One region of the Vreelandella neptunia genome, then DNA from elsewhere that is predicted to be linked to it. Evidence: predicted binding sites of a transcription regulator. Region 1 holds the regulator's gene; the other holds the start of a gene.
The links. The regulator sigma-54, encoded in region 1, starts transcription at its own class of promoters, with help from an activator protein. The targets are predictions, from matches to a motif close to TGGCACNNNNNTTGCTNT.

Region 1 (3,638 bases):
ACCGAGCGGTGCTGACCACCCGTACAGCCAATGGCGATAGTCATGTAGCTACGTTGGCTATTTTGGTAAGCGGGTAACCAACGCTCCAGCCAGGCCAAAATGTCGTCGCTCATGGCGTCAACGATCGGATAGCTGCTCAAAAAAGCCACGATTTCCGCGTCGCGGCCAGTGAACTGGCGCAGCGTTGGATCCCAGTAAGGGTTTGGCAGGCAGCGCACATCGAAGACCAGGTCGGCGTCTAACGGTACGCCGCGTTTATAGCCAAACGATTCCAGCGTTAACGTCAGCTTATCGCGCCGTTGATGCGCTACCTGGTCGGTAATACGGCGACGTAAATCGTGCACCGATAACCGTGATGTATCGATCAAAAGGTCGGCCAGGTCGCGAATATCCTCCAGCGTTTCCTCCTCTTTATTGATCGCCTCTTCCAGGGTCATCTCGCTATCGCGGGTCAGCGGATGGCGTCGCCGAGTAGCAGAGTAGCGCTCAAGCAGTATGCGTGCGTCGGTAGTTAGGTAAATCACTTGAAAGTCGATTTTACGCTGACGCAACTCCTCTAACAAAGAGGGTAGGCGCTCCAGCGCTCCCGGCAAATTGCGGGCATCAATACTGACCGCCAGATGGGTGCGATCGCCCTGGTCACGCAGTTCATCCACCAATGATCCCAGCAGCATAGCGGGGAGGTTGTCAATCGCGTAGTAGCCAAGATCTTCCAGCGCTTGCAAGGCGATAGATTTACCTGACCCGGAGCGGCCGCTAATGATCACCAGTTGCATAGAGTCTCTCTTTGCTTTGATCAAGCTGCGTTGAGGGTGGTGAGCGAATAATCTGCTGTGCCCTGAACAGGCTTTCAGACCCTTAGGTCGCTGATTGCTCGCGAATTTTAGCGGTAATCAGCTCGAGCAGTTCGCGCTGGCTGGCTGCTTTACGCAGCTGCTGGCGCGTGTCCGCATCATTCATGATGGTCGCTACCTGCCCCAGTAGTGAGAGATGCGTGTCATCTGCCTCTTCGGGTACCAACAGGACAAATACCAGATCTACCGGATCGCCGTCGATAGCATCGAAATCGATTGCTTCAGCCAGCTTTAAAAACCCGGCGATAGGGGCGGTGCAGTGGGGGCTCCGCGCATGGGGAATAGCCACGCCGTTACCAATACCCGTACTACCTAAGCGCTCGCGGCCGATTAAACGGCTAAACACTTCTTGGCTGTCCAGGCTGGGGATATTTTGGGCAATAAAGGTGCTGTAAAACTCCAGCACCCTTTTTTTGCTACCCCCGGGTACGTCATACAGAACACGTTCCGGGGGGAGTATGGTTTCCAACGTCATTGAATTAACGCACACCAGCGCCTTGGGCGCGAGCTTGTGCTTTTTCCTTGTGTTTAACGAGTTGACGGTCGATTTTATCCGCTAGCGCGTCGATAGCGGCGTACATATCACTGTCTAGGGCTTCCGCATGTAAGTCAGCACCTGCTGCGTGCAGCGTACAGGCGGCCTGCTGGCGCTCTTTCTCCACTGATAAGGTGACTTGCACCGTAGTTATATTGTCGTAATGGCGCTCTACACGCTCAAGCTTTTCGTTGACATAGTCACGCAAGGCGTCAGTCAGTTCTACGTGATGACCAGTGATATTTACTTGCATTGACGTGCTCCTTATCCATCGGACTGTACTTCGATTGTAACCCTTTTTGCCGCGTTGCAAAGCCCTTGTCGAGAGTTTCCCTGAAACGTTAGCGAAGTTAGCGCAAACGGCGCCGTTCACTAGATGAGGGAATGCCCATGGCTTCACGGTATTTCGCCACCGTACGACGCGCCACTTGAATCCCTCCCTCGCCTAACAGCGTCACTAAGCGACTATCTGAAAGCGGCTTGCCGGGCGGCTCCTCTTGAATCAGTTTCTTGAGACGTGCCCGGATGGCAGTGCTGGAATGGCTATCGCCATCTTGACCGCTCACCTGGCTTGAGAAAAAGTATTTGAGTTCAAACACGCCTCGAGGTGTATGGATATATTTTTGCGTCGTTACCCGTGAAATAGTCGACTCGTGCATCTCGACGGCTTCGGCAATATCGGCCAGTATCAATGGCTTCATGGCTTCTTCACCGTGCTCCAAAAAGCCAATCTGGCGGGTAATGATTTCGCGACCCACACGCAGCAGCGTATCGTTTCGGCTAGAGAGGCTTTTGATCAGCCAGCGCGCTTCCTGGAGGTGTTCTTTGAGAAACTGATTGTCCTGGCTCTTGTCCGCTCGCTTAATCAAGCTGGCGTAGTCCGGCTGAATGCGCAGCCTTGGCAGGGCTTCTGGGTTGAGTTCTAAGTGCCAGCCTTCGTTATCGTGGCGCACGACTAGGTCGGGGGTAACATAGCTATCGTCGGTGTCGCCGTAAGCGCTGCCTGGCCGTGGGTCTAGGCTGCGAATCAGTAGGATGACGTCGGTCAACTGTTCGTCGTCGAGCCCTAGGCGGCGCTTCAGCAGGCGCATATCGTCTTTACCAAGCGCTTCGAGAAACTGCCGCACTAAACGGCGAGCGGGAACCAGCAGTGGCGTATCATCGGGGAGGGCGGCGAGCTGCAGCATCAAGCATTCACGCAGATCCCGGGCAAAGATGCCGGTCGGCTCAAACTGCTGGAGCTTGAGCAGAATGGTTTCCACTTCGCGTTGACTAAGCCCGTCAATGCCCTGGGCGCGCAGGCCTTCACGGATGTCGTTGAGCGGTTGGGTTAGGTAGCCGTTAGCGTCGAGCGCGTCGATTAAACTCTCCGCGACAAGCTGCTCGCGGGCGCTAAAATCGGTCATGGCAAGCTGCCATAGCAGGTGGCCATGCAGGCTTTGCCCTGCTGCCTGACGCTCAAAATCAGGGCCTTCGCTGCTGCTACCCCCCTGACTGCCCATATCTTGATAGGTATCTGACCAGTCGCTATCTACCGAGAGCTCAGTAGGGATGCTCTCTGACCACTCTTCTTCCTTAGGCTCGCTGACAGCCTGCTCACTAAATTCATCTTCCTGCTCCAGCATGGGATTGGCATCAAGTGCCTGCTGAATTTCTTGACGAAGATCCAGCGTAGAGAGTTGCAGCAGCGCAATGGCCTGCTGCAACTGGGGCGTCATGGTCAGCTGTGTGCCGATACGCAGTTGGAGAGAAGCTTTCATGACCATCTGAGAACCACTCGTTAATCAGAATGCTCCACCCTAGTGCGAGTGAGTGCTTGGCGCAAGTGCAATAAGCATGCCATTGGTAGTAAAGTTGTTTTAAAGCGCTATTTAGGGGCGATGAAGGCGAAACTGTTACAGACGAAAATCGGCGCCCAAATACACGTCCCTTACTTTTTGATTGGTGAGAATCGAAGCCGGCGAGCCACTGGCGATGATTTGCCCATCGCCGACGATATAGGCGATATCGCAAATATCCAGGGTTTCACGCACGTTGTGATCAGTAATCAGCACGCCGATATGGCGCTGTTTAAGCGCACGAATAATGCTTTTAATATCACCTACCGAGATGGGGTCAACGCCCGCAAAAGGCTCATCAAGCAGAATAAAAGCGGGCTCTGTGGCTAGCGAACGGGCGATTTCTACACGCCGGCGCTCGCCCCCTGAAAGGCTCATGCCCAGGTTGTCGCGGATATGGGTAATATGGAA
Region 2 (3,638 bases), 250 kb from region 1:
TATGATGGCGAAGTATGGGTTGAGGGGCATTCGGACAGCCAGACCATTAACACCGATGAGTTCTCATCTAACTGGGCGTTGTCGAGCGCCCGCGCCATTGCCATTGTGGAAGCGCTGGAAGCTGAAGGTGTCGATGCTGAACGTTTACGCGCCGTAGGCTTGGCAGCAACAAAACCACTTGAAAGCAATGCCACCGCAGAAGGGCGTGCACGTAATCGGCGGGTTGAGGTGGTTATTCATGTTGAGTAGTAAATACTCACTGTTGCAAGGTTCTATTAAATTGTAGGGGGGGCGCTTCCAGCGCGCGAAGGGGGCCGCAGGCGCCCCTTAGTGTCTTCCGGCTGGAAGCTAGAATGGTCGCGAGCTAAAGCTTCCTCCCACAACACCATACAGCCCCCACAACACCCTACAGCCAGCCCTAAGCCAGAAGCTACTTGTAGGAGGGCGCTTCCAGCGCGCGAAGGGGGCCGCAGGCGCCCCTTAGTGTCTTCCGGCTGGAAGCCAGAATGGTCGCGAGCTAAAGCTCCCTCCCACAACACCCTACAGCCAGCTCTAAGCCAGAAGCGACTTGTAGGAGGGCGCTTCCAGCGCGCGAAGGGGGCCGCAGGCGCCCCTTAGTGTCTTCCGGCTGGAAGCTAGAATGGTCGCGAGCTAAAGCTTCCTCCCACAACACCCTACAGCCAGCACTAAGCCAGAAGCGACTTGTAGGAGGGCGCTTCTAGCGCGCGAAGGGTGCCGTAGGCGCCCCTTAGTGTCTTCCGGCTGGAAGCCAGAATGGTCGCGAGCTAAAGCTCCCTCCCACAACACCATACAGCCATCACTAAGCCAGAAGCGACTTGTAGGAGGGCGCTTCCAGCGCGCGAAGGGTGCCGTAGGCGCCCCTTAGTGTCTTCCGGCTGGAAGCCAGAATGGTCGCGAGCTAAAGCTTCCTCCCACAACACCCTACAGCCAGCACTAAGCCAGAAGCGACTTGTAGGAGGGCGCTTCCAGCGCGCGAAGGGTGCCGTAGGCGCCCCTTAGTGTCTTCCGGCTGGAAGCCAGAATGGTCGCGAGCTAAAGCTTCCTCCCACAACACCCTACAGCCAGCGCTAAGCCAGAAGCGACTTGTAGGAGGGCGCTTCCAGCGCGCGAAGGGTGCCGTAGGCGCCCCTTAGTGTCTTCCGGCTGGAAGCCAGAATGGTCGCGAGCTAAAGCTCCCTCCCACAACACCCTACAGCCAGCGCTAAGCCAGAAGCTACTTGTAGGAGGGCGCTTCCAGCGCGCGAAGGGGGCCGCAGGCGCCCCTTAGTGTCTTCCGGCTGGAAGCTAGAATGGTCGCGAGCTAAAGCTTCCTCCCACAACACCCTACAGCCAGCGCTAAGCCAGAAGCTACTTGTAGGAGGGCGCTTCTAGCGCGCGAAGGGTGCCGTAGGCGCCCACTAGTGTCTTCCGGCTGGAAGCCAGAATGGTCGCGAGCTAAAGCTCCCTCCCACCACTAGCTTTGGGCACCGGGGCAGTTGTCTATTGTAGGAGGGCGCTTCCAGCGCGCGAAGGGTGCCGCAGGCGCCCTTTAGGTGAGGAAAAAAAAGCCCGCCGGGGGAGGCGGGCATCAAAGGGCTTGGCTCACTGCAGCCCACTGGAATCAGGTGAGGGGTGTACAGGATCACCAGTGGGTACAATTTCAGTATAGCTATTTATGAGACGTTGCCAAGACCTGTGACGTTTTTTTATAGCTTTATTTTCCCTCGTGATTTTTCTTGCACTTATTTGGTGCGTTAATACTGCCTCTTTTTGGTGCTTGCGAGTGTTGCGATACATTTTTCCCGCAAAAAAGTCCTGTAACCCTCTGTTGAATCGACACTTCTCTGTTTTGGCTTATGAATTGCTATGCTTTCTATAGCAATTAATAGCTGGCCATAGCTATTTAGGTGTCCGAGACATGACGTCTTAACGAAGCGTTAAGGCCGAAGAGAGGTAGTGCTATGCCTGAATCCGTCCAGTCAACCCCTTCGGTTGATCCTGCTCTGCAGCCACGTCTGGTAGTGACCGATTTAGATGGCTCGCTGCTAGATCATCACAGCTATGACTTCAGTCCCGCGGCTCCCTGGCTTGCCCGCTTAAAGCAGATGGGGGTGCCGGTAATTCCGGTGACCAGTAAAACCCGTGCCGAACTGATTCCGCTGCGCGAAGCCCTGGGTCTCACGGCAACGCCGTTTATTGCTGAAAACGGTGCGGTTATTGGTCTACCGCCAGGCTGGTGCCATGCGCGCTTAGACCGCCCAGGCAGTGGCCGTGATGGCGTCGTTATCAAGCATCCTGGTGTGGATATTGGCTTTATTCGTGCCCGGTTGAAGGTTTGGCGCGAGCGTCTGGGGATTCGTTTTACTCGCATGGGAGAGATGAGCGTCGCTGAGGTGATGGAGCTCACCGGGCTTGATGCGGTTCGCGCCCGGGACGCACGGCAGCGGGAAGGTAGTGAGCCGCTGCTGTGGCAGGACTCCGAGGCAGCTCTAGAGACGTTTCGCACCGCTTTAGAAGGGGATGGGCTACAGCTTACTCAAGGCGGGCGCTTTTGGCATGTGATGGGACGCTCCGCCGATAAAGGCAGTGCCGTCGAGTGGCTGGTCAAGCGCTTTACTGCGTTAAGAGGCCGAGCGCCCCTTTCATTGGGGTTAGGGGATGGGCCAAACGATATCACCATGCTCGAAGCGGTGGATCAAGCGGTGGTAATTCGAGGTTGCCATGACTTAGCCGTAGAACCCAGCAACGCTTCTATTTACCGCACGGATGCAACAGGGCCGACCGGCTGGGCCGAGGGGGTGGCCTACTGGTGGGGGCGAGATGACCGCCGTTTAGCGACGGCGGAGAAGGGAGATGTCGTGATCCTTTGAGTACAGTTCTTTGAGTCCAGTACTTTAAATCCAGGGAGGTAAGCGCATGAGTGACTTTCATCAAAACGGTATTATTACGGACTTTCACAACCTTACCCGGCGTTCGGTGGAAGCGCTTGAACAAGAGCTGTGTCAGTTTGCTCGACGGCGTCCAATGGGGCTGATTTTGCCGTCGCTTTTTTCTGAGCTGGAAGGGCCGGCGCTGTCAGCAATCGTCGATGAGCTGGTTAAAGTCCCGTACCTCAATGAAATTGTCATTGGCCTGGATCGAGCCGATCGCGAGCAATTTTTATATGCTCGGGACTTTTTCTCACGCCTGCCGCAGCACACGCGCATATTATGGAACGATGGCCCACGGCTGCGTGCCCTGGATGCGGAGCTGGAAGAGCATGGTTTAGGCGCGTTAGAGCCTGGTAAAGGGCGCAATGTCTGGTATTGCGCAGGCTATATGCTGTCGTCAGGGCGCTCGACGGTGGTAGGGCTTCACGACTGCGATATTTTGACCTATGAGCGGGGGCTACTTGCGCGCTTGATGTATCCGGTGGCACACCCTAATTTCAACTACAGCTTCTGCAAAGGTTATTACCCGCGTATTGCCGAGGGCAAGCTGAATGGTCGCGTCTCACGGCTGTTAGTCACGCCGTTGCTGCGGGCGCTTAAAACGGTTTGCGGGCCGATGCCCTACCTCGATTATCTGGATAGCTTTCGCTACCCGCTGTCAGGTGAGTTTGCGATGCGTAGTGAAGTGCTCGAGGGGATTCGTATGCC

Region 2: the regulator sigma-54 is predicted to act here: its motif matches at 1,851-1,868, upstream of SR894_RS06180 (HAD-IIB family hydrolase).

What each region holds. Positions count from the first base shown of each region.
Region 1 is NZ_CP140255.1:1,605,141-1,608,778, forward strand. Features, by position in the region: gene rapZ (RNase adapter RapZ) at 1-776, opposite strand, end outside; gene SR894_RS07305 (PTS sugar transporter subunit IIA) at 859-1,329, opposite strand; gene hpf (ribosome hibernation-promoting factor, HPF/YfiA family) at 1,334-1,642, opposite strand; gene SR894_RS07315 (RNA polymerase factor sigma-54) at 1,740-3,155, opposite strand; gene lptB (LPS export ABC transporter ATP-binding protein) at 3,285-3,638, opposite strand, start outside.
Region 2 is NZ_CP140255.1:1,354,786-1,358,423, forward strand. Features, by position in the region: gene SR894_RS06175 (OmpA family protein) at 1-249, shown strand, start outside; gene SR894_RS06180 (HAD-IIB family hydrolase) at 1,962-2,870, shown strand; gene SR894_RS06185 (glycosyltransferase family protein) at 2,917-3,638, shown strand, end outside.